3 regions of the Rhodococcus sp. MALMAid1271 genome follow, and region 1 is predicted to be linked to each of the others. Evidence: riboswitches for the same ligand, from Rfam matches in the RefSeq annotation. Region 1 holds a riboswitch; each other region holds the start of a gene.
What was found. A riboswitch is a leader RNA that binds a small molecule or an ion and turns the genes downstream of it on or off. The one in region 1 is predicted to bind cobalamin.
Positions count from the first base shown of each region.

Region 2: linked by a shared signal. The riboswitch ahead of ACOQFP_RS19560 (ABC transporter substrate-binding protein) and the one ahead of ACOQFP_RS03510 (energy-coupling factor ABC transporter permease) in region 1 are both predicted to bind cobalamin.
Region 3: linked by a shared signal. The riboswitch ahead of metE (5-methyltetrahydropteroyltriglutamate--homocysteine S-methyltransferase) and the one ahead of ACOQFP_RS03510 (energy-coupling factor ABC transporter permease) in region 1 are both predicted to bind cobalamin.

Region 1 covers NZ_JBMIRQ010000046.1:296-10,832, reverse strand. The annotation lists gene ACOQFP_RS03540 (AurF N-oxygenase family protein) at 1-875, shown strand, start outside; gene ACOQFP_RS03535 (diiron oxygenase) at 872-1,735, shown strand; gene ACOQFP_RS03530 (flavin-containing monooxygenase) at 1,732-3,219, shown strand; gene ACOQFP_RS03525 (SDR family NAD(P)-dependent oxidoreductase) at 3,216-4,064, shown strand; gene ACOQFP_RS03520 (ABC1 kinase family protein) at 4,084-5,466, opposite strand; gene ACOQFP_RS03515 (carboxymuconolactone decarboxylase family protein) at 5,470-6,018, opposite strand; cobalamin riboswitch at 6,124-6,245, shown strand; gene ACOQFP_RS03510 (energy-coupling factor ABC transporter permease) at 6,272-6,991, shown strand; gene ACOQFP_RS03505 (energy-coupling factor ABC transporter substrate-binding protein) at 6,984-7,307, shown strand; gene cbiQ (cobalt ECF transporter T component CbiQ) at 7,343-8,089, shown strand; gene ACOQFP_RS03495 (ATP-binding cassette domain-containing protein) at 8,086-8,928, shown strand; gene ACOQFP_RS03490 (ABC transporter substrate-binding protein) at 8,977-9,912, shown strand; gene ACOQFP_RS03485 (GntR family transcriptional regulator) at 9,918-10,537, opposite strand, start outside.
Region 2 covers NZ_JBMIRQ010000108.1:385,355-395,891, forward strand. The annotation lists gene ACOQFP_RS19550 (substrate-binding domain-containing protein) at 24-1,088, opposite strand; gene ACOQFP_RS19555 (MFS transporter) at 1,136-2,335, shown strand; cobalamin riboswitch at 2,381-2,503, shown strand; gene ACOQFP_RS19560 (ABC transporter substrate-binding protein) at 2,510-3,538, shown strand; gene ACOQFP_RS19565 (FecCD family ABC transporter permease) at 3,535-4,560, shown strand; gene ACOQFP_RS19570 (ABC transporter ATP-binding protein) at 4,557-5,315, shown strand; gene ACOQFP_RS19575 (nuclear transport factor 2 family protein) at 5,456-5,932, opposite strand; gene ACOQFP_RS19580 (glyoxalase) at 5,987-6,352, shown strand; gene ACOQFP_RS19585 (tetratricopeptide repeat protein) at 6,477-6,962, shown strand; gene ACOQFP_RS19590 (PPOX class F420-dependent oxidoreductase) at 7,048-7,479, shown strand; gene ACOQFP_RS19595 (AraC family transcriptional regulator) at 7,589-8,458, opposite strand; gene ACOQFP_RS19600 (helix-turn-helix transcriptional regulator) at 8,547-9,416, opposite strand; gene ACOQFP_RS19605 (aldo/keto reductase) at 9,546-10,537, shown strand, end outside.
Region 3 covers NZ_JBMIRQ010000035.1:10,060-20,596, reverse strand. The annotation lists gene ACOQFP_RS01835 (helicase-associated domain-containing protein) at 1-183, shown strand, start outside; gene ACOQFP_RS01830 (DNA repair helicase XPB) at 272-1,927, shown strand; gene ACOQFP_RS01825 (DUF3239 domain-containing protein) at 1,993-2,661, shown strand; gene ACOQFP_RS01820 (LLM class F420-dependent oxidoreductase) at 2,663-3,649, opposite strand; gene ACOQFP_RS01815 (pyridoxal phosphate-dependent aminotransferase) at 3,711-4,883, shown strand; gene ACOQFP_RS01810 (AraC family transcriptional regulator ligand-binding domain-containing protein) at 4,880-5,899, shown strand; gene ACOQFP_RS01805 (alpha-ketoglutarate-dependent dioxygenase AlkB) at 5,978-6,598, shown strand; gene ACOQFP_RS01800 (3-deoxy-7-phosphoheptulonate synthase) at 6,630-7,718, opposite strand; cobalamin riboswitch at 7,956-8,164, shown strand; gene metE (5-methyltetrahydropteroyltriglutamate--homocysteine S-methyltransferase) at 8,303-10,537, shown strand, end outside.

The DNA.
Region 1 (10,537 bases):
CTGCGAAACGCCTGCTGAAGTCGACTGCCAACAAGTTCTTCGACGGCGAGGTCGACATCGATTGGGACGCCCCGGTCGTCGAGGGCATGCGATGGATGCCCGAGCATCGAGTCTCGCTGTACCGAACCAAGTTGTGGGACAAGCTCTCCGAGGAGCAGCGCCGCGAACTGGGGCGGCACGAGATCGTCAGCATTCTTTCCTTCGGTATCTACGCCGAGGGTTTTCTCAGCGCAAACCTGCTTCGGGTGTTCGGAAAGGGCACGTTCTCCGATCATTCGATGTATTCGATAGCCGAAGTGGGGGAGGAATCGCGCCACTCGATCATGTTCGGAAAGTTGATCGAGAAGACGGGTCTGAAGCCGTACCTCCTGCCCAAGGCAGGGCTGCTCCTTGCGCGGATCGGCCAGTTCTTTCCTCTCGGACCGGCCACCTACGGCGGAACACTTCTCATCGAAGAAGTCCTCGATCGTGCGCAGCGAGAAGCGCAAAACGATCCCGAAATGCAACCGCATCTGCGTCAGATGATGCGCATCCACGTGATCGAGGAATCACGGCACATCACCTATGCGCGGGAAGAAATGGTGCGTGCGATGCAGTCCACCAATCGGGTGAACCGCGCACTTCACCGGGTGATTCTTGCGACCATCGCGAATTTCACATACGTGGCATTGATCAATCCGCGCGTGTACAGATCCGTCGGAATCAACCCGATACGAGGGATCGTCACCGCTATGGCCAGCCCGACCTACAAGTCCAACATGCAATTCTTCTCCGAACCCATGATCCGATTCTTCGCAGAGGCGGGGATGTGTGACGGAGTGGTGACACGTCGGTTGTGGAAGATGACTCGGGCAATGCCGGATGACCTGGCATGAGCGCGCGTTCGTCAGCTGTCCAGTACGATCCGCATGTCGATATCGATTGGGAATCACCGTGGCGCAGTGAAGAATGTGCACTTCCGCAGGAATCGGTGACGCTGTACGGAACGCGCGTGTGGGCCAAGCTGGCCGGGTCGGACCAGCGCACCTTGGCTCTGCACGAGGCGGTGAGCAGATGGAGCACAGTTGCGTATCTGTCTGCGATATTGACCGGCAATCAGCTCAGGCGGGTAGCCGAAGAGGGACTCAACAGCTCGGACTCCCGCAACGCTCTGGACGAGGTGTCGAAGAGTTCGCGCACCACGATCACGTTCGGGCGGCTGGTCCGTGCCACCGACCTCGCGCCGTACAAGCCTCCGCGGGGGACGGCGACCGCCGTCAAACTGTTGAGCTTTCTGCCGTTGGGTGCCGCGTCGCACGCGTCGATGTTGTTGGTGGAGGAAACCTTCGCTCGGACGATGGCGGCTGCCGTGACCGACCCCGGCATCGAACCGCATGTTCGCCAAGCGGTGCGAATTCACCGGTTCGAGTGTGACGAACGTTTCGAGTTCGCGCGGTCGGAAGTTCTCGCCGCGCAACGAAAGTCCAACAGAATTTCGCGCGCGTACAATCGGTTGCTCCTCGCGGTTCTGGCCAATGTCATTCTGCGTCTCGGTGTTTCGTTCGAGGTGTATCGATCCATCGGCATCGGTCCGATGCGCGGTGCCCTCATCTCTCGGCGTCGGCGGGCCGCCATCAGAAGGCGGGATGCTGCAGCCACCGTCGCCTTCCTCGATTCGGCGGGGATGCTCGACGGCGCGGTGACCGCAGCACTGTGGCGGCTGACCGGTGTAGTGCAGTCGGACGAGCGACAATGACGGTCCACCGCACGGGTGTGTTGATCATCGGGACCGGTTTCTCCGGGCTCGGCATGGCGATCGAACTGCGTAAGCGCGGGCGCGAGGACTTCCTGGTGTTGGAGAAGGCCGAGGAGGTCGGTGGTACCTGGCGCGAGAACACCTACCCCGGATGCGCCTGCGATGTGCCGTCCCATCTGTATTCGCTATCGGGAGAACCGAATCCGTACTGGTCGAAGATGTGGTCCGGTCAGCCCGAGATACTGGCCTACCTGCGGTCCCTCGCCGACAAGTACGAGCTACGTCGTAGCATTCGATTCGGCAGCACCTGTTCCGGCGGGTACTGGGACGAGAGTCGAGCGCGCTGGCACGTGACCACCGCCGAGGGCGACGAGTACATCGCCCAGTTCCTCGTCTCGGGGGTCGGTGCGCTCCATATCCCGAACGTTCCGACGCTCCCCGGAACCGAGACCTTCACCGGCAGTGCCTTCCACTCGGCCCGGTGGGACCACGACGTCGATCTCACGGGCAAGCGCGTCGCGGTGATCGGAACCGGAGCGAGCGCAGTACAGTTCGTGCCCGAGATTGCCGAACGAGTGGCGCAGCTCCAGCTCTATCAACGCACACCGGCGTGGGTACTGCCGCGACGGAACTTCTCACTGCCCAAGACGGTGCAGCGAGCGTTCGCGAGGGTTCCGTTGTTGCGACGCGCAGTTCGAGGCGCGGTGTATTGGAGCGCGGAGGGTTTGGCCATCGGGCTCAACGGTCACTCCGCGCTGTTACGACCCGTGGAACACGTGGGCAGGCGCTTCATCCGAAGAGAGATCTCGGACCCGGAACTGCGCGCGAAACTGACCCCGAGCTATCGCATCGGGTGCAAGCGAATCCTCGGCTCCAACACCTACTACAGGGCGCTGAACTCCCCGCGGACCGAAGTGATCACCGATGGTATCGCCGAGGTACGCGCCGGCTCGATCGTCGACAACAACGGCGTCGAACGCGAAGTCGACGTCATCGTCTACGCGACGGGCTTTCGCGTCACCGACGGTTTCGACAGCCTGAACCTCGCAGGCATCGGCGGTCGGAAGCTGGTGTCGCACTGGAAGGAACACGGCATCGCCACCCACCTGGGAATCACGGCAGCGGGATTTCCCAACGCGTTCTTTCTACTCGGGCCCAACACCGGACTTGGTCACAACTCGGTGGTGTTCATGATCGAGCAGCAGATCAAATACGTCCTGCGGGCGCTCGATCTGATCGAACACCGCGCTGCCGACGCGATCGACGTGCGAGAGCCGGTACAGCACCGGTTCAACGCCGAGATCCAGCGCAAGCTGCGTGGCGGCGTGTGGAGCACCGGTGGGTGCACCAGCTGGTACCTCGACAGCACCGGCGTCAACCGAACCGTCTGGCCGGGGTTCACCTGGCAGTACTGGCTGCGCACCCGCACGCTCGATCCCACCGAATACGAACTGCTGCAGGCGAAAGAGAACGTGAGTATATGAAGAATCTGGGAAACAAGGTCGCCGTCGTCACCGGAGCCGGATCGGGAATCGGGCGAGCACTGGCGATCGATCTCGCCGGTCGGGGCACGCGCCTCGCGCTGTCCGACGTCGACGGACGCGGGCTGGCCGATACGGTGGCGGCATGTGAGGGGGTCGGAGCCCAGACCCGCTCGTACGAGCTGGACGTCGCGGATCGGGCGGCGATGTATTTCCACGCAGACTCGGTCGTCAGCGATTTCGGTCGCGTCGATCTGGTGATCAACAACGCGGGCGTCGCGCTCGCCGCAGACGTTCTCGACATGAGCTGGGACGACTTCGAGTGGGTGATGAACGTCGACTTCTGGGGAGTCGCCAACGGCACCAAAGCCTTTCTGCCCGCATTGATCGAGTCGGGTGACGGCCACCTGGTCAACATCTCCAGTGTGTTCGGACTGATGGGCATCCCCGGTCAGAGCGCGTACAACTCGGCGAAGTTCGCCGTACGCGGCTTCACCGAGGCATTGCGTCAGGAAATGAAGATCGCGCGGCATCCCGTCGGCGTCACCTGTGTGCACCCGGGTGGCATCAAGACGAACATCGTGGCCAATGCCCGCGGCATGGACAGCCTGGGGGATGTCGACAAGGTATCCGAGGCGTTCGAGCGCATAGCCCGAACAACACCGACGCGTGCGGCGAAGGTCATCCTCGCCGGAGTGGAGAAGAACAAGCCTCGGGTGCTCATCGGGCCCGATGCCCGCGGTTTCGACGCGATTCCGCGCATCATCGGACCTCGATACCAGGACATTCTGGCGCCGCTGAATCGACTCGGCACCAAGGCGGGCAAGAAGCTGCGAATCACCCAGTAGCAGATCACCCAGTAGTGAATTACCCAGTAGTGTCCCGCCACTGTTGTTCGGCGATGCCGAGCTCGGTGACCGGCGGGTCCCCATAGATCCATTCGCGAGCGATGCTGTGCCAGTTGGCCGTTGCCTCCAGCTGCCCGAGAACACCGAACGTCAGGAAATCTGCCCGACGCGAGAACAGGTGTTCGGGCGGCAGGTTCTGTCGCTGCATTGCGGTACGTTGTCCGCCGCGCGGGTCGATCGCGAGCATCAACCCACTCGACGCCATCGACGGCGTCACCGTCATCACCCGATCGACCAGATTCCACTCGGACGCCGCGTAGACGTACTCGAGGCACTCGTCGGGGCTGACACCGGCCGATGCGTCGACGACCCCGCGGGCGATCATTGCGGCCAGGAGGTTCTCGCCGCGTTCCTCCGATGCCATCCGCAGGCAGTCGATCTCGAATGCGACGTGTTCTCCTCGCATCCGGTTGAACAACCCGAAATCGATAAACCCCACGCGACCGTCGTTGCCGAGCAGGACGTTTCCTGGATGCGGATCACCGCAGAATTCGTGGTACCGGTAGAGCGAACCGACGTAGAAGCGGTAGACGATCTCGCCGATGCGATCACGGTCGGAGGCAGGGAGAGACCGGATGCGATCGAACGAGACACCGTCGAAGAATTCGGTGACCAGAACGCCTCGGGTGCACATGGCCACGATCGCGTCGGGAACGACGAGATGCGGGTGACCGCGGAACCGAGCCGCCAATGCATGCTGGGTGCGGGCTTCCTCGACGTAGTCGAGTTCGCGCTCGAAGTTCGTCCGTAGTTCCTCGATCAACTCCGGTGCCGCGACCGCGGGAAGCGCGTTCCGCCAGAATTTGAGGAACAGCGCCAGGTTCTTCATGTCCGCGCGCACGGCCGCGTCGACGCCGGGGTATTGCACCTTCACTGCGACCGCTCGGCCGTCGTGCAGACGGGCACGGTAGACCTGGCCGATGGACGCGGCGGCGATGGGAGCGGAGTCGAACTCCGCGAAGAGGGTATCGATGCTCGCGCCCAGCTGGGTCTCGATCACGGTGCGCATCGCATCGAAATCGACTTCCGGTGCGCTGTCGCGGAGCGCGGCGAGCTTGTCCTGGAACCGTTGTCGATGCTCCTCGGGTACCAGAGTGAGGTCGAGTACCGAGAGCATCTGGCCCAGCTTCATCGCCGCGCCCTTCATGCTGCCGAGCACCGTCACGAGCTGATCGGCAGCCTGCAGGGACCTCTTCTCCGAGATTTGTCGTCGCAGTTCCTCGGACCGCCCTGCCATCGAAATCCGTGCTCCTGCACCGCGGATGGCCTGGCCGGCCACCGCGCGCCCCAGTGCCCCGCCGCGTGCGGCCCGCGAGGTGGGTATCGGACGATCGGTGGGCATCGCCTAGCGTTCGGTGAAGTCGCGCTCGACGCGCAGCGTGCCGAGAGTGGTTGCCAGACCGTCGTATTGGGTGACCAGCAACACGAACTCGATCAGGCGACGTTCGTCGAACTGCATCGTCAGCTCGGTCCAGGTGGCATCGGTGAGGGTCTTGGTGGCGACCAGTTCGTCGACGGCGGTCAGAATGGTGCGGTACCGCGTCGCCAGTCCGGGTGCGTCCGGGCCGATTTTGATCGACTCGAGCAGATCACGGTCGATACCTGCGCGCCTGCCCAGTCGAATGTGGTGGTCCATCTCGTATGCGGACTCGCGCAGGTGCGCGACCCGCAGGATCACCAGTTCGGATTCCTTGCGCGAGATCTTGCCTCCGGGCATCAGATGCCCGCTGTAGAACAGCCAGGCGCGGAACAGCCCACCGGTACGGCCGAGGGTGGTGAACAGATGCGGATTCGGCACCCCCGCGCCCCTGGCGATGACCTTGCAGATCACCCAGTTGACGGGCCCGAGAGTCTTGGCGGTACCGGAGGGAATGCGTGGAGTGCTCACAGTCACACCGTACCGACTGGTAGCCCAGCCGTCCCCGAGGAAGCGGCAGAACGAGGATTCTGGCGATCGACTGCCCGTCCGGTGATCGGATCGACTCGGTTCGTGCAATCATCTAGCTCGAAGTGTGCTGGTGCGGGGAACCCGGTGAAATTCCGGGACGGTCGCGCCACTGTGAGCGGACTCGACGTGTCGAGCCGTAAGTCAGATTGCCGAACCAGCACGTCGACTCACATCGGACGCGTCATCCAGGGAGTTACACGTGCATATTGCAGAAGGATTTCTGCCGCCCGTACATGCGGCGGTATGGACCTGCGTCGCAGCACCGTTCGTCGTTCACGGTGCCCGCGCAGTCGTTCGACAGGTCAGGGAGAATCCGGAGAGTCGACTGCTGCTGGGCGCGGCCGGAGCGTTCACGTTCGTGCTCTCGGCCATCAAACTACCGTCGGTGACGGGAAGTTCGTCCCATCCGACCGGTACCGGCCTGGGCGCGGTGCTGTTCAGGCCCCCGGTGATGGCGTTCCTCGGCACGTTGGTGCTGCTGTTCCAAGCGGTACTTCTCGCGCACGGCGGGCTCACGACCCTCGGCGCGAACGCGTTCTCGATGGCGATCGTGGGTCCCTGGGTGGGGTACGGAGCGTATCGCCTGTCGACCTCGCTGGGCGGTGGTCTGTCGATCTCGGTGTTCTTCGCGATGGTCTTCGCCGACCTCTCGACGTACTGCACCACCTCGGTGCAGATCGCGTTGGCCTTCCCCGATCCACAGACGGGGGTGGCCGGAGCGGTCGCCAAGTTCCTGTCGATCTTCGCGGTCACACAGATTCCGTTGGCCATCGCCGAGGGGCTGCTCGGCGTGCTCGTGATTCGAGTGTTGCGCAGCGTTGCGATGCCGGAGTTGATCAGACTCGGGGTGCTGAAGGCACCGAAGGTCCCAGCCGTCACCGACGCCCCGTCGACAGAGAATCGAGCAGCCGATGCGTAAGAGCACAGTGACCACCATCTTGTTGATCGCCGCTATCGTCGCGATCGTCGGCATCGCACTGGTCGTGGATTCGCGCCGAAGCGGAGACGAGGAGCGGTTCGTGGGTACGGATTCGGCCGCGACCAGCCGCATCGAAGAGGACCACCCGGACTACCAGCCCTGGTTCCAGTCGGTCTTCGCGCCCACCTCGAGCGAGGTCGAGTCGGGACTGTTCGCGCTGCAGGCAGCCTTGGGCGGAACCGTTCTGGGGTACACCATCGGTGCGTTGCGGGGCCGGCGCCGCAACGATTCCGCGACCACCGCGACGTCGAGCTGAGCGCCGCCCGCCGCACGGCCGTGCGGGGACTGTCCGTGGACAATGCGGCGTGGTCGAGCGCGTGGCGCGACCGAGCGGTATCGGACAAGGCCCTGCTCGGTCTGGGCTTGGTAGTGTGCGCGCTGCTGCTTCCGGCGTGGCCGGGCTCGATAGTGGTCACCGCAGTCGCCCTGAGCTGCAGTGTGTTCGGGGCGCGTACGCCGCTACGCCTGCTGTTCGGTGCGTTGCGGGCACCGGCGGTGTTCGTCGCACTCGGTGCCGTGTCCATTGCGGTCACGGTGACGACCGAACCGCGGTTCTCGCTCGGCGTCGACCATTCGAGCCTGGTGCGGGCGGGTGAGGTGACGCTGCATGCGATCGCGGGTACGACATCGGTTCTGCTGCTTGCGATGTCGACACCGATGGTCGATATTCTCGACGGTCTTCGGCGCTGCCGGGTGCCGAGCATCTGCGTGGACATCGCCGGCCTGATGTATCGGATGCTGTTCATCCTGCTCGATTCGGTGGGGACGATTCGACAGTCGCAGGCTGCGCGCCTGGGTTACTCGTCGACTCGACGGGCGATGGCCTCCACCGGTTCGCTCACCGCATCCGTTCTGCTCAAGTCCTGGGACCGGGCCTATCGGTTGGAGGCGGGGCTTGCCGGACGTGAATTCGGAACCGACACGCGCACACTGCGTCCCGATCGGCCGAGTTCTCATAGGTTCGTGCTCGTGTCGCTACTGGGCTTCGTGGCGATAGTTGCGCTGTCGACGGCACCGATCGGATGGGAACTGCTGTGACGCATCTCGGGATCTCCGGCCGCGAGCTGTTCGTGCGTTTCACCGGCGGGCCGGTGGTGCTCGCCGGTGCGACGCTGACGGTCGCGCCACACCGCCGGACTGCGCTTCTGGGTGCCAACGGCTCCGGTAAGACGACATTGTTGCGGTGTTTGTCCGGTGCCGTCGAACCGGAATCCGGTCGGGTCGAGGTCTGCGAGGAGGCTCTGAAGTACTCGCGAGCCGGACTGCGTGCGCACCGTCAGCGCGTGCAATTGGTGTTGCAGGACCCGGACGATCAGCTGTTCTCCGCCGACGTCGAGCGAGATGTCGCCTACGGCCCGTCGAACCTCGGGCTCTCGGACTCGGACGTGCGCGACCGAGTGGACGAGGCATTGGAGCTGATGGGCATCGAGCACCTCCGCCGCCGACCGACTCATCACCTGTCCTATGGCGAACGCAAACGGGTCGCCACTGCGGGTGCTGTGGCGATGCGTCCTGCCGTGTTGCTGTTGGACGAGCCGACGGCAGGCCTGGATCCGGTGGGTGTCGACGAGATGTTCGGAGCGTTGGACCGGTTGGAGAAGGCCCAGACCACGGTGCTGCTGTCGACTCACGATGTGGCTCTTGCGCTGGAATGGGCAGATTCGGTGGCTGTGGTCGTCGACGGTGTGGTGCATCAAGGACTTCCCGATGTGTTGCTCTCGGACACCTCCCTGCTGAGCAGGGCGCGGCTGAAGATGCCATGGGCGTCGGAGTTGGCGGGGCAGTTGGTTCGGGCCGGACTGATCGCTCCCGATGCCACGCCCCACACCGTCGACGAGGTGGTGGCGGCGCTTCGGCGCGCCGATCCCGAGGCATGATTCACACCCGATTCAACGCTATTGATGAGGTAAGGCTATCCTCTGTCCATGCTCGAATCGACACGCCGTACCTCGGCACTGCGCGCTCGTATCCCGATACTCCTGATGGCCGTCGTTGCCATGACCGCGGCCTGCTCCACAGTCGAGCGCGCCGATGACACGCCCGATGCCACTCGATCGATAGCCACCGTTCGGGGAACGGTGAACGTGCCCGAGAACCCGCTGCGCGTGGTCACACTGGAACCGGTCGAACTCGACACCACCGTCGCACTCGGCATCATGCCGGTCGGTACGGCCGTGCTCAGTGAAACGAGCGGCGTGCCTGCGTATCTCGGTACGGACGCGGCAGACATCACAACGGTCGGTACCGTGGCCGCGCCGACCATCGAGGACATCGCAGCTGTGCGACCCGATCTCATCTTGGGCACCGAAACTCGCCACGGCGAGTACTACGACCAACTCACGGCCATCGCGCCGACGGTGTTCATTTCCTCTCAGTCCGATCCGTGGAAGGAGAGCGTCCGGTTCGTCGGACGCGTTCTCGGCAGGGAAGCGAATGCGGAGGAACTGCTCAGCGCATACGACGAGCGATGCGCCGAGATCGCCGAGAAGTTCGACACCCCAGGAAAAACCGCACAACTCATTCGTCCCCGCAACGGCGAGTTGACGCTGTACGGGCCGTCGTCCTTTGCCGGTAGCACGCTCGAGTGTGCCGGGTTCACCACTCCGCCGAGACCCGAATGGGCCGAGGACATCTCAGTGGATCTCTCACCCGAACTGGCTGCCCAGGCCGCCGCAGATCTTGTCGTCGTCACCGCTACCGACCCGGCGGACCCAGCCGCAGTTCCGGCGTCGATCACCGCCAATGCGGCCGCACTACCGAATCCCCGTGCAGTGGATCTGTCCTACTGGATCACCGGCGTCGGTCCCCGGGGTGGGCAGGCCGTGCTCGACGACATCGATCGGATCCTGTCCACGGGCTAGGCGGTTCACACCCGCAACGCACCGGCCAGTGCTGCGGCCTGCTGTGCACGATCGACCACTCGGTCGCGCGAGGAATCGATATGTGCAAGAAGCAGTTCCAGAGCCGAGTCCAGAGTTCCGGCCAGCACACAATCGACGATCTCCAGGTGCTGTTCGATCGCCGAGCCGACTGCTGCCGCATCGAGCCCGCCCAATATCCGCACCGGACGTACCTTGGCATTGACGGCGCACAACGCCTCGGTCAGAGCAGGATTGCCCGAGGCGGCGAGCAGGGTGACGTGGAAGGTCTCGTCCAAAGCCACCAGATCTTCGGTGTCGGGTGGGTCGGCGCGCAGAGCGACCCAGGTTTCCGACAACGCCGACAGCGACGCTCGGTCCAAGGACTGCGGCGTCGACCTCGTGATGCCCCTGGACTCGAGGGTGGCGCGGAGCTCGTACAGATCGGGCAGATCGCTCAGTCGAGGACGATAGGCGTGCAGGCCGGACTCGTCTCGAGTGACGAGTCCATCGGCCAGCAATCGCGCCAGTGCCTCCCGCACGGGAGTTCGCGAGACCCCGTACAGCTCGGCGAGGCGTTCCTCGCCGAGGCGCTCGGTGGAGCCGATGACACCGGAGATCAGATCCC
Region 2 (10,537 bases), on a different contig from region 1:
GAACATGCCCTTTTTAGCGCCTATTAGACCATGTTGGTCTCGGTTTGTGGGCCGTTTCGGCGACCTGTGGACACGCGCTCCTCGATACTCCAGGCCGCGGAGTCGATCGCGGCACTGAGTCCGAGTACCCACCGTGCGGCCGAGCGGCCCTGGTCGAACAACGACTGCGCGACGGTGGTCAGCCCTGCAGACGCTGCAACGGTGGAGTCGTCCCACCCGGTGATGGCGAGTTGCGTCGGAATGTCGACTCCGGTTGCGGCAGCGGCGTCGAGTACCCCGAGGGCGAGTTCGTCGCTCATCACCAACAAGGTGTCGACGACGTCGTCTTGCAGCAACAGTCGCGCAGCTCTGTCGCCTTCTGCGCGTGCGTTGTGGGTGGTGAACAGGGTGGGAACTGCCGCCCAGTCGAGACCCAGACGGACGCAGGCGTCGCGGTAGCCCTCGAGTCGGGCTCGGGTCACCGGCATCGAGATGTCCGACGGTTCCGCGCCGTGCAGGGTGGTCGATTCGCGTCGGGAATCAGGTCGAAGTGCCACGACCGCGGGGCGTGCGTGCTCGGTCATTGCCGCGGTGGCGACTGCATCTGCCGCTGCTCGGTCGTCGATGCCGATCCACTCGACTCCGGGGTGGTGGGGCCCGCCTTGAATGCAGGTCGGACGGCCGGTGCCGACCAGCACGTCGAGGAGGGGGTCGTCGATCTCGGTGGTCCACAGGACGTATCCGTCGACCTGTGCGTCTCGGATCCGCGCGTTGTCGTTGTCGCTGTGCAGGTTCGGCAGCATCACCAGTGCGGTGTTCGCCTCGAGGCAGGCGTCGGCGATGCCCGTCAGAAAGCGTCGGGCCTGTGGATCCTCGAAGGCATACGTGAGGTTTTCTCCGAGTACGACGCCGATGCTGTTGTGCTTGCCGTTTCGTAGCGAGCGGGCTGCTCGGTTGGGTCCGGTGTATCCGAGCTGGGTCGCCGCCGCGTGGACGCGATCTCTCGTGGCCGACGAGACGCGGCTCGGTTGGTTGTAGGTATAGGACACGCTCATGGTGGATACGCCCGCGGCCGCTGCAACTTCCGCCATGGTCACCCGAGTGTTCACGGGCCAACTGTAGCGCGACACCTCGATGTTGTGTAACGTTACACAACATGTCCTCGCCCATGCCGAAGCTGCTCGTCCTCGCCGCGGCCGCCTTCATCTACGTCACCGCGGAAACGCTGCCCGTCGGGTTGCTCCCCGAGATATCGAGCGACCTGGGCGTCAGCGAATCTGCCGTCGGACTGCTGCTGACCTTCTACGCCTACGGTGTCGCTGCGATGACGATTCCGCTGATCAGAGTCGTGCAAGAGTGGCCGCGCCGACGCGTCATGGTCATCACCGTCGCCGCATTGGCACTGTCGCAGCTACTGTCGGCAGTGTCGGTCGGCTACCCCATGCTGGTGATCTCACGAATGCTTTGTGCCGCAACGCACGGCATCTTCTGGGCCGTCGTCGCACCCGTCGCAGCCTCGCTTGCGTTGCCCGGTAAGCAAGGCAAGGCCATAGCCACCGTCTACGTCGGTACCTCGCTGGCACTGGTTGCGGGGAATCCACTCACCGCGGCGATGGGTCAATGGCTCGGATGGCGAATGGCTGCAACAATTCTCGGAGTCGTTGCAACTGCTATCGCGGTGGCACTGTACTTCGTACTCCCGCCGCTGCCGACCAGCCGAGCCGATGAGGTACGGAAAAAGACACCGCGAGTGCTCGACGGCACCCTGGCCATCTTGTGTGGCGTGACTTTCCTGGCGGTCCTGGGCCACTTCGTCGCCTACACGTATTTCTCACTCATCGTCGATCGTGCGATCGGTTCAGCCGGAACGACGCTGACCCTGATGTTGATGCTGTACGGCCTGTTCGGGGTCATCGGTATATGGGTGATCGGCCGAACCTACGACCGGTGGCCGCGGTACTCCACCATCGCGGCCTTGGGCGCAGTCGCCGCTGCGGTCGCGATCTTGTGGTGCACGCTGATCGGAGCGCCGGGTGGGCTGGCCGTGTTCGCCGTCGGGGCCATTGCATTGTGGGGAATGGCGTTCACCACGATCCCGGTGTGTCTACAGTCCGCCGTGGTCAGGGCAGCCTCGGAAGATACCGACAAGGCGTCGGCGATCTATGTCGTGGCCTTCCAGTTGGCGATTGCCACGGGTGCACTGGTGGGCGGCGCCTTCATCGACCTCAGTGGCATCGTGACGGTCACTGCCGCCGCTACTGTTCTGGTCGCCGCTTCGCTGGCCGTGGTCGTGCTGGCGCGCAGTACTTTTCCTCGCAGTGTCCCACTCGAGCCGGAGTCGGCAGCAGCACGCTGACCTTTCGGGTACCGCACACGATAAGGTCAGCACGCGACGAACGAGGGAATCCGGTGCAATTCCGGAGCTGGCGCGCAACGGTGACGGGCGAGAGCTCGAAGTCCGAATGCTCGGGCGTCGTGGTTCACCCCACCCGCGGCTCCGCGACACGAGCCCCAAGCAGGAAGCTCTTCGATGCGTACCACTCTCGCCGTACTAGGCGCTGTCTCCGTTCTTGCCGTGGCCGGCTGCTCCTCCCCACCGCCCACTGCCGCCGTCTCCGTCACCAACGCCGACTACCCGCTGACCATCGAGAACTGTGGACGCGCGGTCACCGTCGATGCGCCTCCGCAGCGCGCGGTGTCTCTGAACCAGAGTTCGACGGAGATCCTGCTGTCACTGGGCTTGGCCGACCGCATGGTCGGAACGGCCACCTGGACGGACCCGGTCCGCTCGAATCTCGAATCGGAGAATTCCACAGTACCGAGGTTGGCGGACAACAAGCCGTCCCTGGAGGTGGTGTTGGATACCGAGCCCGACTTCGTCTCGGCGTCCTTCAGCGGAACCCTCGGGCCGGGAGGCGTCGCCGATCGGGATCAGTTCGAGCAGCTCGGTGTGCCGAACTATCTCTCTCCCACAGACTGTGACGGAAAGACCGACGACAGTGTCAATTCCGACGGCGCACGCACCACGCCGCTCGAGATCGACACCGTGTATCGGGAGATCCGCGATCTGGCGGCAATCTTCGACGTGCGTGATCGCGGGGAACGCTTCGTCGCGCAATTGCAGGACCGTTTCTCGCAGGCCTCCGGTGCCGTCGACGCATCGGGTGTGCGCTTGGCGTACTGGTTCGCCGACACCGACACCCCGTACATGGCGGGATGCTGTGGCTCCTCGGGCATCATCACCGATTCGGTCGGTGCCGACAACATCTATGCGGACACGACCGACGAATGGCCACAGGTTAACTGGGAGAGCGTTGCAGATCGCAATCCCACCGCGCTCGTGCTGGCGGATCTGAGTCGGCGCAGCATCGCCGGGGACGCACTCGGCAGCAAGATCGAATTCCTCGAATCGAATCCCGTCACGAGCCGACTGACCGCCGTCGAGGACAAGCGCTACATCGTGGTCAACGGAGCCGATCTCAACCCATCGATTCGCACCATCGACGGAGTCGAGAAAGTTGCTGCCGCTCTACAGAATTGGGGCCTGACCACCCGATGAACCGCACCGATCGGGGATTGTTGATCCCGCTTCTGCTCGGTGGCGGTGTGGTGTTGGTGCTCTCGATCGCAGTGGCCGTGACGATCGGACCGGCCAGCGTATCCGTCACCGATGTCTACCGAGTGATCCTGGCGCACATCGGGATCGGCTCGGCGCAGGTGAGTCGCATTCAGGACGGCATAGTCTGGGAGCTGCGGCTGCCGCGAACCCTGCTGGCATCGATCTGCGGTGCCGGCCTGGCGCTGTGTGGGGCCATCATGCAGTCACTGCTGCGTAATCCGCTGGCCGATCCGTTCGTGCTGGGGATCTCGTCCGGAGCTTCGACCGGCGCAGTCGTGATTGCCGTGCTCGGGGTCGGCGGCGGAGCTCTCTCGCTGTCGACCGGAGCATTCGCGGGCGCACTGCTGTCCTTTCTGCTCGTGATGCTTCTCGCCGCCGGTGCCGGCGGCGGCAACGACCGCGTCGTACTCGCGGGAGTTGCCGGTACCCAACTGTTCTCGGCCCTGACGTCGTTCATCGTCATTTCCTCGGCCGATGCCGAACAAACCCGCGGCGTGCTGTTCTGGTTGCTCGGCTCCCTGAGCGGTGCCGACTGGAGCGATGTGGCTCTGTGCGGCACGGTCGCGCTCCTCGGAATGGTGGTGTGCCTGCTCAACACCTCCGCCCTCGATGCGTTCACCTTCGGCCACGACGCGGCCGCATCACTCGGCGTGCCGGTCAAAGGGGTGCGAATACTGTTGCTCGTCATCACCGCACTGATCACTGCCGCCCTCGTCAGTGCCGCCGGAGCCATCGGATTCGTGGGACTGGTGCTCCCACACGCCGCCCGCTTCCTCGTGGGAGCGCGGCACCGAAGACTGCTCCCGACGACGGTTCTGATCGGCGCCATCTTCATGGTCTGGGTCGACACCATCGCCCGAACTGTGTTCGCACCACAGGAGATTCCCGTCGGCGTCGTCACGGCACTCATCGGTGTGCCAGCCTTCGCACTCATTCTGTTCCGGCTCAGGAGATCCCGATGACACTGCACGCCGTGGACATACGCTGGACCCGTGGCGGCCACCCGATCTTGAACGGCATCAGCTTCGAACCCGACGCGGGCGAGACCATCGGTCTGATCGGCCCCAACGGCTCGGGCAAATCCTCGCTCCTGCGCATCCTCGCCGGCATCGTCGCCCCCGACAGCGGCGACGTGCTGCTGAGCGGGCACAGTCTCGGAACCCTGCGTCGCCGACGCATCGCACGGCGCGTGGCGATGGTCGACCAACACTCCGACACCGACGTCGACATCAGCGTCCGCGACGTCGTCCGTCTCGGCCGCATCCCGCACCACGGCATCTTCGGCGGCGACACATCCGACGACGACACCGCCATCGCCCGAGCACTCGAAGACACCGGCATGACATCGAAAGCCACCCGCCGCTGGCACACACTCTCCGGCGGCGAACGCCAACGCGTCCACATCGCACGCGCCCTCGCCCAACAGCCCACCGAACTACTGCTCGACGAACCGACCAACCACCTCGACATCCAACATCAACTCGATATCCTGACGCTCGTCGCCGGACTACCCCTGAGCAGCTACATCGCCCTACACGACCTCAACCTCGCCGCCATGTTCTGCGACCGCATCATCGTGCTGAACAACGGCACCATCGTGGCATCGGGAACCCCGGACGACGTGATCACCGAACACCTGGTGCGCACGGTGTACAACGTGCACGCCACCGTCACCACCACCGAGACCTATCCGCAGGTGACCTACCGACGTCCGTGACCGCCCAGTCGACGGCGGTCGACCCACCCCACTCCCCTCGACCGAAGTCCACTCGATGTGACATCGACCCCCGAAAAGGCCACCGAATGTCACATCGAGTACCGGCAAAGGCGGCGGATCGAGGCGATTGGAGCACGAATTCAGAGTTGCCGAAGCTTCGTCTCGAAGGCGTCGATGCGTGTTGTGTCCTCGAAGAAGTCTTCCTGGGAGACGATTTTTCCCCAGCTCGTGCGGACCAGGAGCACGGTGCGGTTGCTGTAGATCTGGGTACCGTCGGCCGCGTGGGCTTGGTCGTCGAAGCGCACGAGCAGGGTCATGCGCCATGGTGCGCCGCCGCTGTATATCTCTGTGATCTGGCCTTTGATTCCGGCCGCGACGAAGTCCTGGAAGAATCTCTCGATGGCTGCGCGGCCGCGGTGGGTACCCGAGCAGCGGCTGTCTCCATCAGCGAATTTGAGCACCGCGTCTCGGTGGAAGGACGACAGTAGCGGGCGGTAGTTGCCCTTGTTCAGTGCGTCGATGTCTCGCTGCAGCTTGAGTGTCAGCGCTCGCATCAGCAGGAGCTTGAATGCGAAGGCCGTCGAGATGCCGGCCAGAAATCTCAGTTGCATGCTCATACGTTTGCCTACCGTTCACCGGCGTGTCAATCGAGTCGGCGGTACGTTCTGACGATGATCCATCATGTGCAGGTCGCGTGTCCGGTGGGCGGCGAGAACCTCGAGCGTGCGTTCTACTCAGAAGCCTTGGGCTGGGAGGAGATCCCGAAGCCCCCGCTGCTGGCCGGACGCGGAGGCTGTTGGTTTCGAGTGCCGGGTGTCGGTGGTCCTGACGGCGAGCTACATGTCGGTATCGACGATGACTTCATTCCGGCAGTGAAGGCGCACCCCGCATTTGTCGCCGACGTCGACGCGACCGCTGTGGCGTTGCAATCTGCCGGCTACCCGGTGGAGTGGGCCGACCCTGAGCAGATACCGGGTCGACGACGGTTTCATACCCGCGACGGGGTGGGCAACCGAATCGAATTCGTAGGCCGGTAGTCGGCGGGTGTTGTTGTTAGGAGGGGGAGTCGGACACGTCGCCCTCTCCGTGTCCCGATGACAATGCACGTGGGGACAGACCCAACGGTGGCGTCGGCCCGCAGCATCGTGCACGATCGATTCCATGCTGAGTTGGGAAGAGCGGATAGCGGAATTCTGGCGCGACGCGGACGATGCCGATCCCGATCGCATGCGGATCCAGATCAACCAAATACTGTCCGTTGGAGAGTGTTCCGACGCTCGTGGACTGTTCGAGAGAGCGTCCTTGGAAGACTTCCTGGGTGAGGAATCCGCGGCCGTTCCGCTGTACGAGGCATCGTTGTCCGAGGGGCTCGATGTCGACAGGGAGAACCAGGCTCGCCTTCAACTGGCTAGTTCGCTCCGCAATCTGGGTCGACAGGACGACGCGTTGCGAGTGCTGAACGAGTTCGAGTTCGCGGACGAATACTCCTCTGCGCGTGACGCATTCGCAGCACTCGCCCTCTGGGACAAGGGCGACGGTGCGCAGGCGTTGCTCAATGCACTGCATGCCGCAGATCCGGCGCTGGGGAGGTACCGTCGAGCAATCGGGGCCTACGCGGCGGAGCTGACCGACGACAGACAACCGTGAGGTCGGAACGGAACAAAGGCGTCTTCGACGACGTTCCCTGTTGAAAGTTCGTGCACGCTTGTTTCGACGACCAAATGGGGACACCATGACCGGAACTACCTACGATCCACATGCGCTTCTCGAGCAGAGCCGAATCGGTGTGCTCGCCACCATCAAAGCGAGCGGAATGCCGCAGCTCTCACCGGTGACGCCGTTCTACGACCGTGCAGCGGGCACCATCACCATCTCGGTCACCGAAGGGCGAGCGAAAACGACGAATCTACGCCGAGACCCTCGCGCCGCGCTCGAGGTGACCAGCGCCGACGGAACAGCATGGGCGACGGCGGAAGGAACCGTCACCCTCACCGGGCCGGGATCGTCACCCGAGAGCCCCGAGGTCGACGCCTTGGTGGACTACTTCCGCGCCGCCGCCGGTGAACACCCCGATTGGAACGAATACCGCGCAGTCATGGTCGCCGATCGACGAGTGCTGATCACCATCTCGGTGACACGTGTGTACGGCCAATCGATCGCCTGACACCGAGGGCGAGTCCACTCGATGTGACATTGACCCCCGAAAAGGCCACTGAACGTCACATCGAGTGGTCATGGCGAGCCGCAACGGGAGGGGACGGGGTCAGCTACGATTATCGACTTCGTTGGACTGGAATCCAGAGCTCTCCCGCTCCCGAGGTCCAGTCGAGGGAGGTTTCGGTGACGGTCAGGATTTCCGGTCCCGGAATTGTTTCGTAGGGGTTGGATGGGAACCATTCGCTGAAGGCGTCGGCCCAGAGTTGTTGGAGTGCGGGGGCGAGTGCGGTGTCGCTGTTCGTCTCGAACACTGCCCATGTCGATGCGGCTACGGCAAGGGTGTCCCATTCGGGTGGTGCGGGTGATGTGGTGGCAACGGCGAAGTAGTAGTCGAACAGGCTGCCGTCTTCTCGTTCGGGTTCGAAGCCGTCGCTGACGAAGAGGATGTCTGGGAGTTCGGCCAGGTCGGCCAATCCTCGTAGTTTTTCGCCTGTTCCTGGGGTGAGGCTTCGGTGGAATTCGGTCATGGCGGTATTCTCGCCGTGAAACCGGAGTGGGATTCGGGTGGTCTTGCCGACGATGTGAAATGCCGGCAGTTCGGTGATGCGGTACCGCATGGTGCTTCGTCCTTCGATTGTCAGGTGAAATGTCACGGCTTGTCTGGAACGAAGGGTGGTTCCGGGTCGGCGTGCTTGAGATGGTGTGACGCCGTGCAGGTCTCGGAAGGCGCGGGTGAAGGCGTCTGCGGTGTAGCCGTATTTGCCGGCTACGTCGAGTATGTTCTGTCCGTCGAGAATGTCCGCTGCTGCCAACGTCATTCGGCGTTGCCGGATGTAGTGCGACAGCGGCATTCCTGCCAGTGCCGAGAACACGCGTCGAAAGTGATATTCCGATGTGAGGGTGATCCGAGCGAGCTCGATGGGGTCGATCTCGCGGTCGAGATTGTTCTCGATGTAGTCGAGTGCTGCGTTCCATCGTTCGAGCATGTGCCGGTGACCTTCCTATGTTCTGCCCGAAACGATAGGAGCACTGCGTCGATGGAGTCTCGATTTTTCGTGCCGCGAAAGGTCGGTTTCAGATCGTGCGGAGGTGTCGCTGTCTTCGCTGAGAACGCGACCGGCCGAGCTCGTCGAGGGCACAACGAGATTGTGGGTCCGCGGGCCGGTAGACGATCAACCGTAGGTCGGGGTCGCCGAGTGGTGTGAGGACATCGAATGTCACGGTCACCGGCCCGACGAGTGGGTGCCGCATGGGTTTGTCTCCTCGGCTGCGCACCGATACCTCGCGGGACTGCCAATAGCGCGAAAATTCTGCGCTGCCTCGTTCCAGTTCGTCGATCAAGGCTGCGAGTTCCTCGTCGTGTGAATGGTTCACCCAGGCGGCACGAAGATCGGCGACCGCGCCGCGGACGACGTCGTCGCGAGCGTCGTAGAAACCGTCGAATCGACTGTCCAGAAAGCACATTCGTAGTACATTCCGCTCCGACGACGGTCGTTTGTCGATGTCGAGCAGTAGCGCGGCCATCATCTCGTTGGTGGCGAGTATGTCGAGTCGGTGGTTGAGCACCATCGCGGGGAGTGGGCCGATGTCCTCGATCAACTGTCCGATGCCGTCTGGCACCTTCTGGGTGGTGGCTCGCTCGGGTGCGCGATGCCCGGCGAGGGTGAACAGGTAGCCGGTCTGATCAGTGGACAGCCCGAGTGCATTCGACAGTGACTGCACCACCTGAGCGGAGGGCCGGACATCACGGGCCTGCTCGAGCCGTACGAGATAGTCGACGCTCACCCCGGCGAGCGTTGCGACCTCCTCACGCCTCAAACCGGGTGTGCGCGACGCTCCGATCCGCGGTGGCAGGCCGACGTCCGTCGGCGCGAGCGCCTCGCGTCGGGCACGCAGAAATGCGGCAAGCTCGTGCCGACCTCGCCGCGGTGGCGTCGTGTTCACCCGTCCAAGGTAGGGCAGTTCAGCGCACGCGGCCTGGTATCGCGCGTCCCAGGATGACCGCATCCTTCCCGCTGCTCGACGCATCTGTGACGGTGATCGAGGTAGCTGAACCGAGGAGAGGGACCGGACATGACGCGTATGGAGGACTATCGATTGCTCGGACGCTCGGGATTGCGGGTGTCACCGTTGTCGTTGGGAACGATGACATTCGGTGAAGCCTGGGGGTGGGGTGCCGACAGGAAGGACTCGAAACGCATCTTCGACGCGTATCTCGATGCAGGGGGCAACCTGGTCGATACCGCGAACATCTACACCGACGGGGAATCGGAACGCTATCTCGGCGAGTTTCTCCGCGGACGACGTGACTCGGTTGTCGTAGCGACCAAGTACGCGGCGACTCGTGATCCTTTGGATCCGAATGCCGGTGGGGGTGGCAGGAAGAGTCTTCGAGGGTCCGTCGAAGCGAGTCTGAAGAACCTCGGTACGGACTACATCGATCTGCTGTATCTGCATGCGTGGGACGGTATGACGCCGAGCGACGAGGTCATCGCATCGCTGGCAGACCTGGTTCGCTCGGGAAAGGTTCTTTACCTTGGTATTTCGGATACGCCGGCATGGGAGGTCGCGCGCATGCAGACCATTGCCGACATCCGGGGCTGGCCGTCGTTCGCGGCGCTGCAGGTGGAATACAGTCTGATCGAGCGGACCACCGAGCGGGACCTGATACCGATGGCGAACGAATTGGGTATCGGTGTCATTCCGTGGTCTCCGCTGGGCGGTGGGGTGTTGACGGGCAAATACTCTGCTGCTGACCTGGGAGCGGGCGGTTCCGACAGTCCGGTGGGTACCCGTCGCGATCACGCGCGGGCGAGCGGGACGCTCACCGTGCGGGGTCTCGAGATCGCGGAGGCCGTCGTCGATGTCGCTCGTGAACTCGGCGTGACTGCTGCTCAGGTGGCTCTCGCGTGGACGCTCGAGAATCCGGCTGTTGCCAGCTCGCTGATCGGTGCGCGAACCGTGGAACAGTTGCAGCAGAACATCTCTGCACTCGATGTCACCTTCGACGCATCCCACCTCGAGACACTGCAGGCCGCCAGCGCTGTGGACCTGGGTTTTCCGCA
Region 3 (10,537 bases), on a different contig from region 1:
ACCGCGGCAAAGGTCAAGCGCAGCGTCAGTATCGGCTACGTCGACGCACAGGGCGTCGCGAGCCATCGCATCGTCGATCCGATCAGTATCGGCGGCGGCCAACTCGATGCCTTCGACCCCGCCACCGGAGGCGTTCGGCGCTTCACCCTGCACCGCATCACCTCGGTCGCTCTGGTCGACTAGTCCGGGCTCGCGTGCACGCACGCCCCTACCTGTGGACAATGGAGAAGTTGCGCTCTTTCGGGCGCAGCAGAAGTCTCTAGGAGGAACCGTGACCGACGGCCCGCTGATCGTCCAGTCCGATAAAACGCTGTTGCTCGAGATCGATCACGAACTCGCGGGCGCAGCGCGGGCGGCCATCGCACCGTTCGCGGAGCTCGAACGTGCCCCCGAGCACGTCCATACCTACCGCATCACCCCGCTGGCCCTGTGGAACGCGCGAGCGGCCGGCCACGACGCCGAGCAGGTGGTCGACGCCCTGGTGAATTTCTCCCGGTACGCGGTACCGCAGCCCCTGCTGGTCGACATCGTCGACACCATGGCCCGTTACGGCCGCTTGCAACTGGTCAAGAGCCCCATCCACGGCCTGGCACTGATCAGTCTCGACCGCGCAGTGCTCACCGAAGTGATGCGCCACAAGAAGATCGCCCCGATGCTGGGCGCACAGGTGGACGAGGACACCGTCATCGTCCACCCCAGCGAGCGCGGCCACCTCAAGCAGATGCTGCTCAAGATCGGCTGGCCGGCCGAGGATCTCGCCGGCTACGTCGACGGCGAAGCGCACCCCATCGAGCTCGACACCGAGGGCGGCAACTGGACTCTGCGCGATTACCAGGAGATGGCGGCGGATTCGTTCTGGGCCGGCGGCTCCGGCGTGGTGGTGCTTCCCTGCGGCGCAGGCAAGACGATGGTCGGCGCGGCCGCGATGGCCAGAGCGAAGGCCACCACGCTGATTCTGGTGACCAACACCGTCGCCGGTCGGCAGTGGAAGCGCGAGCTCATTGCGCGTACCTCGCTCACCGAGGAGGAAATCGGCGAGTACTCGGGCGAGCGCAAGGAGATTCGCCCTGTGACAATCGCCACGTACCAGGTGATCACGCGTCGCACCAAGGGTGAATACAAGCATCTCGAGCTGTTCGATTCCCGCGACTGGGGTCTGGTGATCTACGACGAGGTGCACCTGCTCCCAGCTCCGGTGTTTCGCATGACGGCAGACCTGCAATCGCGTCGACGCCTCGGCCTGACGGCGACGCTCGTGCGAGAGGACGGCCGCGAGGGTGACGTGTTCTCGTTGATCGGACCCAAGCGCTACGACGCGCCGTGGAAGGACATCGAAGCTCAGGGCTGGATCGCCCCGGCGGAGTGCATCGAGGTCCGAGTCACCCTCACCGACGCCGAGCGCATGGCGTACGCCGTCGCCGAACCCGAGGAGCGCTACAAATTGTGCTCGACGGCCCACACGAAGACAGCCGTCGTGAAGTCGATTCTCGACAAGCATCAGGATGCTCCGACCTTGGTGATCGGTGCGTACCTCGATCAGCTCAACGAGCTGGGTGAAGCGCTGAACGCGCCGGTGATCCAGGGCTCGACCAAGAACAAGGAACGCGAGGTGCTCTTCGAGGCCTTCCGGAAGGGCGAGATCCAGACCCTGGTCGTCAGCAAGGTCGCGAACTTCTCGATCGATCTGCCCGAAGCATCGGTGGCAGTTCAGGTTTCGGGAACGTTCGGGTCCCGGCAGGAAGAAGCGCAGCGTCTCGGCCGCCTGCTCAGGCCCAAGCACGACGGCGGTCAGGCACACTTCTACTCGGTGGTCTCGCGCGACACCCTCGACGCCGAGTACGCCGCACACCGGCAGCGTTTCCTCGCCGAGCAGGGTTACGCGTACCGCATCACCGACGCAGACGATCTGCTCGGCCCGGCGATCTGAGTCCACGCGTCCGCATTGCCGTCGTGGTAGGACGCACGCATCCTCGGCGTGTTAGGAATAGCCCTGTGCGCAAGTTCCAGTTCCCCGTAGACGTAGCCCATGCGAAGTCGGTCAACGAGACGTTCACCGAGCTTCGCCGGCTACGCACCTCCGCAGCGGTCACGGCAGTCTTCCTGATCGCCCTCGGAGCATGGTTCATCTGGATCGCCACAGCGTGGTCCTACATCCTCGGTGCGGTGTTCTGCATCGGTGCGGCCACCTCGCTGTGGGTGATGGTGTGGGCACCTCGCAAGATGGGCTCCATCGAATCACGATATGCCGCAGGCGATCTGGTCCCTTCGGTGGTGGCCGAGAAGCTACCGGACGGTGCGCTGCTGCTCGCGCTGATCGATATCGGGAAGCCCGGGGTGGACGAACCGTACTACGTGCTGATCACCCGCAGAGTCCGCGCGCTCCCCGGCCACGCCATGGAACGCGGTGCCCAGGTGCCCTCGGTGTCGGTACTCGCCGATCGCGGCAGAAACAAGGGCGGGCGGACGTGGCAGTTGGTCTCGGTGATGCCCATTGCCTGGGGCACCACCGACCAGGCGGTCCTCGCCCGCGCAACCGATGCCATCACCGAGGGCGAATGGGCGTTGCTGCATGCCAACATCGGACTGTCGGAGAAGGTGCGCACGTCCAAGAACCAGCAACTGCTCATCGATCGAGCGGAGCTACCCGAGGACCTGCGCTGATCTACCCCAGCGCCCCGATGACCTCGCGCTCGAACAGTTCGATACCGGAACGGTCGTAGGCAGCCTCGGGAAAGTAGAAGATGCCGTAGGTCATCCCCTGCTGCTGCAGCGCCGTCAGATTCCGGACGATCTGTTCGGCAGTGCCGACGGCAGGCATGCCGCGAAATGCCGTCAGAGCTCCCGCCGCCTTGTCCGCACCCACGTACTCGGTGAGCCGACTCTCGAGCGCGCGGAGCTTGTCCTCCACCTCGGCCTCGGTCGCGCCGATGATCACGTTGTAGTTCGCCGAGCGGACGATGGCATCGAAGTCGGTGCCCACGGCGGAGCAGTGCTCGCGCAGCAGGGCCGATTTGGCCGCGAACCCGGTGGGGGTTCCGTCGAAGTTGGTGTACTTCGCGTATTTCGCCGCGATCCTCAGCGTCACCTTCTCGCCGCCGCCCGCGATCCACAGCGGAATTCCGCCCTCCTGCAGCGGCAGCGGACGCACCACGGCACCGTCGATCCGGTAGTGCTTTCCGTCGAAAAAGACTTCGCCGGTCGTCCAGGCCTGAGTGAATATCTGAACGCCCTCGTCCAGCCGTCCCAATCGTTCTCCAGCAGAGGGGAAACCGTAGCCGTAGGCGCGGAACTCGTGTTCGTACCAGCCCCCGCCGATACCCATCTCCACGCGACCTCCGGAAATGATGTCCACCGTGGCAGCAACTTTGGCGAGATAGGCCGGATTGCGATACGACATCGCGGTGCACATCTGGCCGAGCCTGATCCGGGAAGTACTCGCGGCCAACGCAGACATCAGCGACCAGGCCTCGTGCGTCGCCTCGTCGGTGGCCGTGGGAACGGTGTGGAAGTGGTCGTACACCCACAGGGACTCCCATGGTCCGGCCTCCGCGGCGAGCGCGTGATCGCGCATCACCGTCCAGTGCCGAGCGGGATCGATACCGACCAGATCCAGCCGCCAGCCCTGTGGAACGAACAATCCGAATCGCATGACAGCACAGTACAGACGCAGCCCGAATATTCGGCTCCGCACTGTGAACTACGCTGCAGGAATGTCCGAGATGCCGCCCTCGCGCACCGTCGCGCGCCTGCGCCCGTTCGCATCGACGATCTTCGCCGAGATGACGTCCCTAGCCGTGGCCACCGACGCCGTCAATCTCGGGCAGGGCTTTCCCGATACCGACGGGCCGCCCGCCATGCTCGAGTCGGCACGCGAAGCCATCGCACAGGGGCTCAACCAATACTCCCCCGGCCCCGGCATGCCGGTACTGCGCCGCGCTGTCGCCGCCGACCGCGAGCGGCGATTCGGGCTCGGCTACGACCCCGATTCCGAGGTGCTCGTCACCGTCGGTGCCACCGAGGCGATATCGGCAACCCTGCTCGGATTGATCGAACCGGGTGACGAGGTCCTTCTGATAGAGCCGTTCTACGACTCCTACGCAGCCGCCATCGCCCTCGCCGGTGCCACGCGCACCTCCGTACCATTGGTCGCCGACGGGGCGGGGTGGACCGTCGATACCGATGCCCTCGAACGCGCCGTCGGGCCGCGCACGCGCATGCTGATCGTCAACTCCCCACACAATCCGACGGGTACGGTCTTCGACCGCGCCACCATGGTCCGCATCGCCGAGATCGCAACGGCCCACGATCTGCTCGTGCTCACCGACGAGGTGTACGAACACCTCGTGTTCGACGGCGGGGTACATACGCCGATCGCGACACTGCCGGGAATGTTCGAGCGCACCGTCACCGTGTCGAGTGCAGCGAAGACCTTCAATGCCACCGGGTGGAAGACGGGTTGGGCGCTGGGCCCTGCCGCTCTGATCGACGCTGTCCGCGCCGCCAAGCAGTTCATGAGTTTCGTCGGCGGCACTCCTTTCCAGCCAGCAGTTGCGTACGCACTCGAGCACGAACAGGCGTGGATAGCGGCGATGCGCGACGGGCTCCAACGCAAACGAGACACGCTCTCGGCTGCGCTGTCCACCGCTGGAGCGGATGTGAAGCACAGCGCGGGAACCTATTTCGTGTGTGCCGATATCGCGTCGTTCGGGCGCGGTGACGCCTACGAATTCTGCCGGTCGCTGCCGCAACTGGTGGGTGTCGCGGCAGTTCCGGTCACGGCGTTCGTCGACGAGCCAGCCCAATGGACGTCACTGGTGCGCTTCGCATTCTGCAAGCAGGACGAGGTGCTTGCCGAGGCCGCCGAGAGGCTACGGAAATTGTGACTCCCCAGCCCACCATTCCGGCGTATTTCATCCGAAAAGCCGTCGACCTCGCAGCGAGCGGTGGGGCGGACTTGACCTACCCGTTGTCGATGGCCGACATCGCAACCTCCATCCTCGACGACCCGACGAAGCGCCTGACCACCGAACAGGTCACCTCGTTCACCAAGGCGGTCTGGGCGATGACCGGTGACGAGCTGTTCGGCCTCGCCGCAGTACCGGTGCGGCGCGGCACCTTTCGGGTGGTGTGCCAGACCCTCATTCACACCGAGAATCTATCGGCCGCGCTGACCCGGATGTCCGAGACGATGCGCGTGCTGATTCCGGTCCAGCCGATGATGCTGAACAGAACCGAGGACTCGACGGTGTTGACGGTGCACGTCCACGCCACCACCGATCTGAGCGCCGAGGCCAACGAACTCGCCGAGCGACTGCTGACCGACTTCCTGTTGATTCTGCTGCACCGATTCGCTGCCTGGCTCATCGGCAACCGGGTCAAGCTGCTGTCGGTGCAACTGCCGTACGAGTTTCCGGGGCCCGAGGCCGCCAAAATGTACGACGCGATCTTCGGCACCCGGGTGGAATTCGGAACCGACCGTGCCACACTGGAATTCGACAATGCAGTCATGCGCGCACCGATCGTGCAAACCGAGGACACTCTCGCCGAGTATCTCGCGGAGTCACCCAATCTGCTCTTCTCGTCCCGAGACTACGACAGCACCGCATCGAGCCAGGTTCGCCGCGCTCTCGAAACCGGATTCAAAGGCGGCGCACCGGGAACCGAGGCCATCGCGGAGATGCTCAACATCAGCCCGCCGCACCTGCGGCGCGTCCTCCGCCAGGAGGGCACCTCCATCAACCAGATACGAGAAGAAGTGCTGCGCGATGCAGCGATATCCGGACTCAGCCGCGGCGACAGCGTCGACGACATCTCGACCCGTCTCGGTTTCTCCGAGCCGAGTGCGTTCCGCCGAGCCTTCAAACGCTGGACCGGCCAGACTCCCAGCGCATATCGGTAACAGCGCATATCTGTAGCTCAGCCGACGCAGAACTCCGCTCACTGGAAATGGGAACACCTGTTCGATACGGTGGATGTCATGTCGATCGCGATGCAGGGCTCGTTGTTCGGTGAGGACGACGGTGGCGTCGGAACGCTGGATTCGGTCACCCGCCGTGAGCTGACCCGCGGAGCCTGGGTGGACGTGCGTCCGGGCTGGTTGTCCGATACCAACTTGTTCGATTCACTCGTACACGCCGTCGACTGGCGCGCCGAGCGCAGGCAGATGTACGACCGGGTGGTCGACGTGCCGCGTCTGGTTCGGTTCTACGCCGAGCGTGAGCGCTGGCCGGATACCGCGCTGTACACCGCACGCGATGTTCTCGACGATCACTACCGCAGCGAGCTCGGCGAATCCTTCGCCACCGCCGGACTGTGCTACTACCGCAACGGATCCGACAGCGTCGCCTGGCACGGAGACAACATCGGACGCAGCGCCACCGAGGACACGATGGTGGCGATCGTATCGCTCGGTGCCACGAGGCAACTCCTGCTCCGACCTCGCGGTGGCGGCTCGTCGCTGAAATTCACACTCGGCCACGGCGACCTGGTGGTGATGGGCGGCTCGTGTCAACGAACGTGGGAACACGCCATCCCCAAGTCGACCCGCGCGGTCGGCCCACGCATCAGCGTGCAGTTCCGACCACGCGGGGTTCGCTGAAACACCCTTCGCCGACGCGCGGGGTCCTCGGTCACTCGGCGCGCGCGCTTCGACGCTCCTCGACGGCCGCGGCCAATACCCTCAATTGTGTTGCCGTCGTGTCCCAGTCGAGGCAGGCATCGGTGATGGACTGCCCGTACACCAAATCCTCGCGACGGCCGAGTTCGAGATCCTGACGCCCGGCGACCAGGAAGCTCTCGAGCATTAGGCCGACGATCCCGTGTTCACCCGCTGCAACCCTGGCGGCCACGTCGGTGACCACGTCGACCTGCTTGTTGTGGTCCTTGCGGCTGTTGCCGTGGCTGGCGTCGATGACCACACGTTCCGGCAAACCCGACTTACGTAGTCGTGCGACGGTATCGGCAACCGACTCGGCATCGTAGTTCGGCCCGTCGACGCCGCCGCGCAGTATGACATGGCAGTCCGGGTTTCCGACGGTGCGGATCAAAGCACCCTGGCCGTCCAGGTCGGTTCCGGGGAACACGTGGCTCGCCGCAGCGGCTCGCGTTCCATCGACCGCCACCTGAATGTCGCCCTCGGTCGAGTTCTTGATTCCCACCGGCATCGACAGTGCACTGCACAGTTGACGGTGCACCTGGCTCGCCGCGGTCCGTGCTCCGATCGCACCGTAACTGACCAGGTCGGCGATGTACTGCGGGGTGATCGGGTCGAGGAACTCGCACCCGACCGGCAGACCGAGGGCGGAGATATCGAGCAGCAGTTGACGCCCCACCCGCAGGCCCGAGTTGATATCGAAGCTGCCGTCGAGGTGCGGATCGTTGATCAGACCTTTCCAACCGAGCGTCGTCCGCGGCTTCTCGAAGTAGACACGCATGACGATGTGCAGTCGATCGCCCAGTTCGGACGCGATGGTCGCCAGACGCCGGGCGTAGTCCAGAGCAGCGTCGGTGTCGTGCACCGAGCACGGTCCGACGACGACGATCAGGCGATCGTCACGGCCGTCGAGAACGTCGACGACTCCGGCGCGGCCGGTACGGACCGTGGCCGAGATCGCATCGTCGACGGCATGTTCGCGGCGCAGCACCGACGGCGCTGCCAGCGGGCTGATGCTGATCGTTCGCTGATCGTCGAGCGATGGGGTTTCGAGAGAGAGTGTCATGAGAGGGCGTTCCTGTTCTCGGGCCGGCCCTCATGCTCCACGCGCACTTCGAGCCGGTCTGCATCCGGCTCGTGGGGTGGAGGTCAGCGCATGGCGTCGCTGGCTGACCCACCCGGGGCCGGCCTGCTAAACCAGAAATACGTGCGCTGCATGGGATGTACCGTAACAGACCGTCGGCGACGGCATCTATGCTCGTCCCTGCAGTCGGTTCGCCGGGTGGTCACGAGGAGCCCCGAAGTTCACCACGGCGTCGAAGCGATGCGTTGATGTCTTGCGCGTCGTGAGAGGGAACCCGGTGAGAATCCGGGACTGTCCCGCAGCGGTATGCAGGAACGACCGCCGTCAACGAGCACTGGAGAAGCCTCTCTGGGAAGCGACGGCCAGTAGGTGTGATCTCCGATCACGTGCCTGTGAGTCCGAATACCTGCCTCCTGTGCTGCGCGCGCCGCGCGTAGCGGTTCACCGCCCCGTGGAATGGGCGAGTAGACCTGCAGCTTGTTCGGCGTATGCCGACGCATGGGGCTCAGGTTCTCGCACGCTCGGTGGTGTGCCACCCACCTGTGACGTACCTGGAGAAACACGACGTGACATTCGAATTCACCACCACGATCCTCGGGTCCCCCCGAATCGGACCGAAGCGCGAGTTGAAGAAAGCTGTGGAGTCCTACTGGGCAGGCGCACTCGATGCGTCCGCTCTCGAATCGGTGGCCGAAAGGCTCCGCGAGGACAATCTGAGGGGCTTGCTCGCGGCCGGCCTCGACTCCGTTCCGGTAGGCACCTTTTCGTACTACGACCACATCCTCGACACCGCGGTCATGCTCGGCGCGCTACCGAAACGGGTGCAGGACATCGAGAACGAACTGGACCGGTACTTCGCCGCGGCCCGCGGCAACGACACGGTTGCACCACTCGAGATGACGAAGTGGTTCGACACCAACTACCACTATCTGGTCCCGGAGATCGCACCGGACACGGTGTTCTCCCTGCATCCGGAGAAGATCCTCGACGAGCTGAAACAGGCGCGCGCGCTGGGCGTTCCGGCTCGACCCGTGCTGGTGGGGCCGGTGACGTTCCTGCTGCTGTCGAAGGCTGTCGGCAGCGGAGCCCCGCTGTTGGACCGACTCGACGAGATCCTGCCGCTGTATGCAGAGCTGTTGACGCACTTGGCCGCTGCCGGTGCCGAGTGGGTTCAGCTGGACGAACCTGCGCTCGTTGCAGATCGCACCTCGGACGAGATCGACTGCGCCACGCAGGCTTACCACTACCTCAGCGCCCTCGAGACCAGGCCGGCCATTCTGGTGGCGTCGTACTTCGGCGATCTCGGCGCCGCGCTACCCGCGCTCGCATCGACCGGGGTCGAAGGGCTCTCGATCGACGTGACGGTACCGGGCACCGTCGAGCAGATTGCCGGCGTGCCTGCGCTCGCGCACAAGCGCATCGTGGCGGGCATCGTCGATGGGCGCAACATCTGGCGAACGGATCTGGACCGAGCGCTCGCGACTCTGGGCAGGCTGCTCGGCAGCGTCGGAGCGCTCGCGGTATCGAGTTCCTGCTCGCTGCTTCATGTTCCGTACAGCCTCGCGGCCGAGACCGATATCGTCGATCCGCTCCGGTCGTGGTTGGCGTTCGGAGCCGAGAAGGTCACCGAGGTGACGGTGCTGGCACGCGCGCTGCGCGAGGGCATCGACTCGGTGTCCGCCGAGCTCGACGAGGCGCGTGCTGCACGCGAGAGCCGTCGCCGTGACCCGCGCGTCCACGACGCAGCCGTGCGGACCCGACTGGATTCGGGCATCCGCGTCGACCGCGCCCCGGCCGAGCAACGCCGCAGGGCACAGGCCGAGGGGCTGGAGTTGCCGGCACTGCCGACCACCACGATCGGATCGTATCCCCAGACCACGCAGATTCGACTCGCGCGGGCCGCGCACCGCTCGGGTGAGATCGATGACGCCGAGTACGTGCGCCGGATGCAGTCCGAGATCGCCAATACCATTGCGCTACAAGAGAACATCGGTCTCGATGTGTTGGTGCACGGTGAGCCCGAGCGCAACGACATGGTGCAGTACTTCGCCGAGCAGCTGAACGGTTTCGCGGCAACGACCAACGGTTGGGTCCAATCGTATGGTTCTCGGTGTGTACGTCCGCCGATTCTCTTCGGTGACGTCAGCCGTGACCAGTCGATGACCGTCGACTGGATCACCTACGCTCAGTCCCTCACCGACAAGCCGGTCAAGGGCATGCTGACGGGGCCGGTCACGATTCTCGCGTGGTCGTTCGTGCGCGACGACCAGCCGCTCGCCGAGTCCGCGGCCCAGATCGCCCTGGCTGTTCGAGACGAGAGCGTCGACCTGGAGGCAGCGGGCATCCGCATCGTCCAGGTGGACGAACCGGCCCTTCGCGAACTACTCCCGTTGCGCGCGATCGATACGGCTGCGTACCTGGAGTGGGCAGTGCACTCGTTCAAGATCGCGACATCCGGCGTGTCCGACGAAACGCAGATCCACACCCATCTGTGCTACTCGGAGTTCGGTGAGATCATCGACGCGATCGTGGCCCTGGACGCGGACGTGACATCCATCGAGGCGGCTCGCTCGCACATGGAGGTACTCGACGACCTCAACTCCGTCGGATTCGATCTCGGCGTCGGCCCCGGCGTGTACGACATCCATTCACCACGGGTGCCGAGCGTCGACGAGATCACCGAGTCGCTGCGTGCGGCATTGAGAGCTGTTCCTGCCGAGCGTCTCTGGGTCAATCCCGATTGCGGACTCAAGACCCGCGGGGTGGCCGAGATCGAACGGTCACTGACACATGTGGTGCAG